Undibacterium sp. KW1: one gene and its partner. The protein of the gene in region 1 interacts with the protein of each later gene in a pairwise test. Links are inferred from orthologs where the notes say so. Each region holds a gene or a part of one and is shown on either strand. Other genes may lie near its edges.

The links. The genes of interacting proteins can lie anywhere in the genome.
Region 2: the proteins of dnaQ (region 1) and UNDKW_RS10855 interact in binary tests that used the Escherichia coli proteins (3 or more experiments, as listed by UniProt). The link is inferred for Undibacterium sp. KW1 from one-to-one orthologs.

Annotation. Positions count from the first base shown.
Region 1 is NZ_AP018439.1:3,076,496-3,080,173, reverse strand. What follows is about bases 1-2,999. They hold dnaQ (DNA polymerase III subunit epsilon), read left to right. Parts: upstream 1-1,145; coding sequence 1,146-1,853; downstream 1,854-2,999. Other genes in these bases: flhC (flagellar transcriptional regulator FlhC), read left to right, coding at 2,747-2,999; flhD (flagellar transcriptional regulator FlhD), read left to right, coding at 2,391-2,708; tilS (tRNA lysidine(34) synthetase TilS), read left to right, coding at 1-1,113. In the rest of the region: more of flhC, read left to right, coding at 3,000-3,301; UNDKW_RS13825 (class I SAM-dependent methyltransferase), read left to right, coding at 3,317-3,678. UniProt on the Escherichia coli protein: DNA polymerase III is a complex, multichain enzyme responsible for most of the replicative synthesis in bacteria. The epsilon subunit contain the editing function and is a proofreading 3'-5' exonuclease.
Region 2 is NZ_AP018439.1:2,416,873-2,421,102, forward strand. Bases 735-3,703 are described here. They hold UNDKW_RS10855 (DNA polymerase III subunit gamma/tau), read left to right. Parts: upstream 735-1,054; coding sequence 1,055-3,352; downstream 3,353-3,703. Other genes in these bases: UNDKW_RS10850 (TetR/AcrR family transcriptional regulator), read left to right, coding at 735-1,045; UNDKW_RS10860 (YbaB/EbfC family nucleoid-associated protein), read left to right, coding at 3,433-3,703. In the rest of the region: UNDKW_RS10845 (isovaleryl-CoA dehydrogenase), read right to left, coding at 1-279; more of UNDKW_RS10850, read left to right, coding at 407-734; more of UNDKW_RS10860, read left to right, coding at 3,704-3,759; recombination mediator RecR, read left to right, coding at 3,762-4,230. UniProt on the Escherichia coli protein: Part of the beta sliding clamp loading complex, which hydrolyzes ATP to load the beta clamp onto primed DNA to form the DNA replication pre-initiation complex.

The sequences.
Region 1 (3,678 bases):
CATGCTCAACGTATTCAGGTTGCCCGCGACAGCGGTGATGGTGTCGAGGCTTCTGCTCGCAAGGGGCGCTATGAAGCTTTGGGGCGAATGGCGAAAGATACAGGCATCCCCTTGATTCTGGCAGCCCATCATCAGGATGATCAGGCAGAAACCCTGTTGTTGCAATTGCTGCGTGGCAGCGGAGTGGCCGGCATGTCAGGCATGGATGCTTGTCATCGTGCGCCTAATCTGTTTGGTCATGACCAGGTCATGCTGGGGCGGCCATTGTTGTCTGAAAAGCGGGCAACGCTGGAGGCCTATGCAAGTCAGCGAGGCCTGCGTTATATAGAAGATGAATCAAATACTGACCAGCGCTATCTGCGCAATGCCATACGCCATAGCGTCATGCCGGTACTTGACACCCTGTCACCGGGTTACTCGGAACGGATAGCCCGTTCGGCTACGCATTTTCAGGCTGCGCAAGATTTGATGCTTGAAGTCGCTCAGCAGGATTTCGCCAGTTGCTCTACTGATGCTGGACTGGGCATTGCTGCCATGCGTGCGTTGAGTCCTGCGCGCAGGGATAATTTGTTCCGTTACTGGTTTTCAAGGGCTGGCGTACGCATGCCTACGACTTCACGTCTGAAGGAAATGCAAAGCCAGCTATTTGAGGGGCGTGAAGATGCGCGTATTACGGTACACCATGATACTGTCGCCATACATCGCTATAAAAGCATCGTCTATTTGTCTGCGCAAAATACGAGAGTGTCAGAGCAAGACCAGTTGCGGGAGTTTGTCTGGGAAGGGCAGGATCATATTCATTTCCCAGCGTTTGCTGGCCGCCTGTATTTTGATGCGGCTGAGTATGGGCTGGATGCCTCCTGGTTAAAGCAGCAGTCGCTGACCATGCATTTGCGCAGGGGAGGAGAGCGCCTTAAACTTGCCGAAAACCGGCCTACCCGCGACATGAAGAGCCATTATCAGTCCTTGCAGATACCTTTCTGGCAAAGGGAGCGCCTGCCTTATGTTTCTGTTGGCCGCGATTTATTATTTGCCGCCGGAGTTGGTATGCAGAGTCGGTTTTGCCAGGATGGCTTGGCCGCCTGCATTTCCTTGCGCTGGGTTTTTGATTAAATTAAGTGTTGTAATTTAAAGGAATATTGAACATGCGTAGGCAGTTGGTCCTCGATACCGAAACCACGGGTTTGAATGCGCGCAATGGCGACCGCATTATAGAAATTGGTTGCGTAGAATTAGTAAACCGCAAGCTGACTGGTAATAATTTCCATCGCTACATCAATCCTGAGCGAGATTCCGAAGAAGGTGCTTTGGCAGTTCACGGCCTGACCACCGAATTTTTGAGCGACAAGCCCAAGTTCGCCGAGATTGCCGAAGAGTTTTGCGCTTATATCAAAGATGCCGAAGTCATTATCCATAACGCACCTTTTGACATCGGATTTTTGAATGCCGAGCTCGCGCGTCTGGATTTGCCCTTATTGACAGAATATTGCCCCAGTGTCATTGATACATTGGTTCAGGCAAAAGAATTGCATCCGGGTAAGCGTAATTCGCTGGATGCGCTCTGTACCCGTTATGAAATTTCGAATTCTCACCGCAAATTGCACGGCGCTTTGCTGGATGCTGAATTATTGGCAGATGTTTTTCTGGCAATGTCACGCGGACAGAATAGCTTTGAGATTGAAGTAGAAGAAGACGATGCGCCAAAAGTGCAGGAGGTCGTGGCTTTTGATATGCCGGTTGGCGAGATTGCTGTATTGATGGCCACGGAAGAAGAGATGGGTGAGCACGAAAAACTCCTGACAGGGCTGGATAAGCAGATTAAAGACAAATGCATCTGGCATGCGACTTTGTAGGAAATAAACCAGGTTCATGGTCTTATTGATATGCATGAAAGACAATAAATGCTGGAAGCAATAACTTAAATAGCCAAGTAATCGACCCAAAACTAATCACCTGTTGCAAACAGGTGATTTTTTTTTGATTTTTTTTGGGGGCAACCCTAAAGATTTCACAATTTGTTGCCGTTACAAGCTCATGAAAATAAATCGAAAATATTTTTAAATTTTCCCTAAAGTTTTCTAAAGTGCTGCCGTTAATGATTATAAGACGATGCGATAAAACCTAAATTTATGCGTAAGTCTTTGTTTTTATTAAATTTTTTCGAATTGCTCGATTTTGCTGGTTTGAAAAAATAAAAATCTGTTTTCTACGGAATTTAATTTTGTAGATGTCTAAATGTGCCTGTAGGATATTTTCCTACGGCATGTCGTCGTTTTATTCTTGCTTTAAATACGGAATCCCGCTTATACAGCCACTTTTGGCCAGCCTGCACAATGTATCTCACTGGCAACGCAAACATGCCGCTGATAACAAAACTGGAGGGTGGGAAAATGACGCAGAACGATATGATGGCCGAGATTCGGGATGCCAATTTGAGTTATTTGATGTTGGCACAACAAATGATTCGCGCTGATAAAGCGACCGCTATTTTCCGTTTGGGTATTGGTAAAGAAATTGCAGACCTGATCGAAGGTTTGAATAATGCCCAGATCTTGAAGCTGGCTGGCTCCAACATGATGTTGGCGCGCTTCCGCTTCGAAGATAGTTCCATTTTGTGCATGTTGACAAATTACAACAAGGAGCGTGCGCTTGCGCATTCCCATGCTGCGATTTTGATGGCTGGTCAGCCAGTTGAAGAAATCCATTAATTTGTCAGGCATTGAATCGAAGCGGACGGAGAAATATCATGGCAAGCAAAAGCGTAGTAAACGAGGCTCACGAAATTCAATTGGCAATTGAATTGGTCAATCTGGGTGCCAGGTTGCAGTTGCTGGAATCTGAGACATCCTTGTCGCGTGAGCGTCTGCTGAAGATATACAAGGAGTTGAAAGGGGTATCCCCTCCAAAAGGCATGCTGCCTTTTTCTGCTGACTGGTTTATTACCTGGCAGCCAAATATCCATTCTTCCCTGTTCATGAACATCCATAAGTATTTGCGTGAGCATGCTGGTGTTGATGGTATAGATGCTGTCATCAAGGCATACCGCCTGTATCTGGAGCAGGTGCCTGTTCCTGCTGGTGAAGAGCCTGTCTTATCCCTGACACGTGCCTGGACTCTGGTGCGCTTCTTTGAGGGGAAAATGCTGAGTTTTGCAAAATGTTGCAAATGCGGTGGGCATTTTGTTGCGCATAGCCTGGATTTGCATGATGATTATGCTTGTGGTTTATGTCACGTCCCGTCACGGGCAGGTAAAACAAAAAAAGCAAAAGATGCGGAGGCCACACTGGAAATGGTGGCATAAAATTCAGGAGGAGCCTTGGAGGTAGCGTCATCAAAAACCCGTAAAGGCAAATTCCTACCAGATGGCGGAGTGCTTTCTTCGCCCGTTTGCCTGGCAGTTCTTATCCAGCTATTGGCTTTAGGCCTGTCTTATCTATTGTATGTCGCCGACCGGTGGCAACTCGGCGGCAAACTTTCCCCCTTTTTACTGCTCTTCATTCACGCTAGCCTTGCTTCTGCGTGCAGCTATCTGCTGCGTATGAACTGGTGGTGGTGGTTTATTCAGTTCATCTTTCCCTTTGCGGTCGTCGCTTCGCTGGTTTTTCAACTGCATCCCGGTATCAGCCTGGCGATTTTCGTGTTGATGGTATTGTTGTTTTGGTCAACTTACCGCACTCA
Region 2 (4,230 bases), 660 kb from region 1 along the record:
TACCAATAACTGATGCCAGCTTGGGTGAAAATCTACCCTGTCTATGCGCTTGCCCTGTCTGTCATGGGTATGCAGCTCGGGCAAATGCGTATTGGCCAGCGCAGCAGCTTCCAGCACAGCGCTGCTGCCCAGTTCCTGCCCGGATTCTGCCAGCGTGTTTTGATACCAGTCAGCCTGATACTGCGCCAGGCTGGTCATTAGAACGGCATCACTAGTGAAAATATTGTAATCTTGCAGGTCTGCGACCTGATTGCTTATTTCATGGGTTTGCCACTGCATCGGTGCCTCATTGATATGGGTAAGCTAAATAAGTAAGCCAGATGAATAGTGTAGTCTGATGAAGTAATCAAGATGTTCGCCTTTTAGCATTCCCCCAAGTACCTGAACTTATAAAACAAGAAACACCATGAGCGAGACTGCCAGCCCTTTGAAACTACGCCGCAAGCCAGTGCAGCAACGCTCAAAAATGACACAATTGGCAATCCTCGATGCCTTTGTTCGGCTTTTGGTCGAAAAAAGCTATGCCGATCTGACCATGCGCGATATCGCTTTGGTTGCTGGCGTAGGTCTGGGTACCTTGTATGAATACTTCCCTGGCAAGAAATCGATAGCGGCGCACTGCATCCATGAACGCATGAAGAATATAGGCGCGCAGATGCGCAACTGGGTAGAGTTGCAACACGGTCAGCCCTTGCAAGACATCGTCACGGATCTGCTGGAGCGCATCATACTCTTGCATGCCGACAAGACCGAGGAGTGGTCAGCCCTGATTTTCCTGGAGCGGCAAATTTCCAATATGGAAGCCTATAGCGCTTTGTATGGGCAGGTTGTTGATATCTGGGAATCTGCTTTTGCGGCAAGCTCAGACCGTGCGCTGTATCCCGATACCAGCCCGGCGATCGTCCATGCGGCTGTCTACGGTGTCCTGTATCAGACCCTGATGTTGTCCCCACAAAGCCTGCAAGAGCCTGAATTTCTTGCCCAGATGAAAAACTTGGTGTTGGGATATCTGCAAATCACTGATCAGAGTGCCCGAATAAGGTAAAATCGCGGGATGTCCTATCAAGTCCTCGCCCGAAAATATCGCCCCAAGAGTTTTGAAACTCTGGTGGGGCAAGAGCACGTGGTCCGTGCCTTATCGCATGCGCTAGAGCAGCAGCGGCTGCATCACGCCTATTTGTTTACCGGTACCCGTGGTGTCGGCAAGACGACGCTGTCACGTATCCTCGCCAAATCCTTTAACTGTGAGACCGGCATTACTGCCCATCCTTGCGGTGTTTGCGAAGCCTGTACGGCAATTGATGCCGGGCGCTTTGTTGACTATATAGAAATGGATGCCGCCTCTAACCGTGGTGTCGATGAAATGGCCTCGCTGCTCGAACAGGCGATTTATGCACCGTCCAATGCACGCTTTAAAGTCTATATGATAGACGAGGTGCACATGCTGACCAACCACGCTTTCAACGCCATGTTGAAAACGCTGGAAGAGCCGCCTGAGCACGTCAAATTCATTCTGGCAACGACAGACCCGCAGAAAATCCCTGTCACGGTCTTGTCACGTTGCCTGCAATTCAATCTCAAACAAATGCCGCCTGGCCACATCGTTGGCCATCTGGAAAACATTCTGGGACAAGAGCAAATCGAATTTGAATTGCCTGCCTTGCGTTTGCTGGCGCAGGGTGCCCATGGTTCCATGCGTGATGCCTTGTCGCTGACTGATCAGGCAATTGCCTATGCTGCCGGTAAAGTCAGCCTTGATGCCGTGCAAGGCATGCTGGGTGCGCTGGACCAGTCTTATCTGATACGTCTTCTGGATGCTTTGCTGGCCCAGGATGGCAAGGCCTTGCTGGATGTTGCCGACGAAATGGCAGCGCGCAGCCTGTCGTATAAAGCTGCCCTGCAAGACCTGGGTAGTTTGTTGCACCAGATCGCCGTGGCGCAAATGGTGCCTGCGGCAGTGGCAGAAGATATTCCCGAGCGTGAGCAGGTTTTGCGTCTGGCACAAAGCTTTGCCAAAGAAGAAGTACAGCTGTTTTATCAAATTGCAGTACATGGCCGTAACGAGCTGGCACTGGCTCCTGATGAATATGCAGGCTTCAGCATGACGCTGTTGCGCATGCTGGCGTTCAAACCTGTCAGTGGTGAGCAATGGGCGCAGCCGCCCGCCGGTACACCACCGGCTGGTGGGCGTCCGGCTTTGCCAGTGAATCATGTTAACAATCAGGCTCCCTCGCAAAGCGCTGGTCGTCCCGGTTCTGCTCCTGCTCCCGGTCCTGCAGTCGTAAATGTCAGTGGCTCCGCACCGCTCGCAAGCGCAGTACAGGCAGTTGCGCCTGCCAGAGTTGCTGCAGAAGTAGCGAAACCGGTAGTACAGGAAAAAATAGATGCGCCCGCACCAGCACCAGTGCCAGCTAATGGTGCCCGGGTAAGCCCTGTCATGGCGGCCCTGGCTGCTGCGCGTGCAGGTGCCAAGGGCGGTACGCCAGCCCGCTCTGCTCAGTTTGAAGCTGCGCCAGCACCACAAGTCAAGGCTGTGATTGCGCCCGTGGCCCTGGTCGCTCCGGTTACTCCGGCTGCCACGCCAACTGTCAAAGTCGCACCGCCGTCCGCACAGCCATTAGTCAAGCCTTCCCAGCCAGTGTCTGCGCCCGCGCCTTTGATTGCCGAGCAGGATATGCAATCCATGGGTATGGATGATATGCCGCCACCCTGGGATGAAGAAATGTTCTTCGATGCAGAGCCTGCAAAACTGGCGATGCAACCACGATTGATTGCTCCTGCTTCTGCCCCTATTGTGCAGCAGGAGCAAGCCGCGCAAGTTGAAGTGGCCGTGCTAGCTGATGCTGCTGCATTTGCTGCATCTGTTGACCAGGAACCGCAAGCCGCCGCTGCAGAAGCGGTCAAGCCTAGGGAATCGATCACCCTGATTGCTGATCGCCTGATCGCGAATGCGCCAGTCCCTGAGTTGAACTGGGATGGTCATTGGCCTACGCTGGCTGCCAGTTTGCCAGTGCGTGGTGTAGCGCAGCAAATGACACAGCAAAGTGAGCTGGTCAGTTGCAAGCAGGATGGTAATGCTCATGTGTTCCGCCTGCGCCTGCCTTTGGCGACTCTCCTGTCTTCGGGCAGTGTAGAAAAACTTAGTGCAGCCCTGACTGAGCGTTTTGAAAAAAACATACGGGTAGAAACCGAGATAGGTGCGGTTGAGCATACAGCCAACGCACAGGCTGTGGCTGAGCGTGAAGTGCGCCAGCAACAGGCAGAAAAATCCATACAGGGCGACAGTTTCGTGCAGACTTTGATGCGTGAATTTGGTGCCACTATCGTCACGGGTAGCATAAGGCCGGTCTGATGTCGGTGATATGCAAAAATAATGCAAGTCCGCGTGACCAAATTTAATCAATATTCCATTTTTATTTTCGGAGAAATTTTATGATGAAGAATCAATTAGCTGGCCTGATGAAACAAGCCCAGGCAATGCAGGACAATATGAAAAAAGCCCAGGATCAATTGGGCCTGGTAGAAGTAGAAGGCCAGGCTGGTGCTGGCTTGGTCAAGGTCGTCATGACCTGCAAGAATGATGTCAAGCGCGTTACCATCGATCCATCTCTGCTGGGTGATGACAAGGACATGCTGGAAGACCTGGTTGCTGCTGCATTCAATGATGCAGTACGCAAGGCAGAAGCCACTTCACAAGAAAAAATGTCCGCACTGACAGCTGGCATGCCTTTGCCACCCGGCTTCAAGATGCCATTCTGAGTGTGAAAAAACTCGGTAGTCTGGAAGCCTTGTCTGAGGCATTGCGCCGCTTACCCGGTGTTGGGCCAAAGTCTGCGCAGCGCATGGCTTATCACTTGCTGCAACATGACAGGGAAGGCGCCGCCATCCTTGGTATGGCGCTGACTCACGCGGTTGAGCGGATACAGCATTGTGCATCCTGCAATACCTTCAGCGAGAGCGAAGTCTGTGAAACCTGTCTGGATGCGGTGCGCGATACCAGCCTGCTGTGTGTGGTAGAAACACCCTCAGACCAGATGATGATAGAGCAGACCATGACCTACAAGGGTCTGTACTTTGTGCTCATGGGGCGGCTTTCTCCGCTTGATGGCATAGGCCCAAAAGACATACACCTGGAAAAGCTGGTCTCCAGGGCTACCGACGGTAAAGTGCAGGAGGTGGTGCTGGCCACCAATTTCACCAATGAAGGTGAGGCAACCGCGCATTACATCA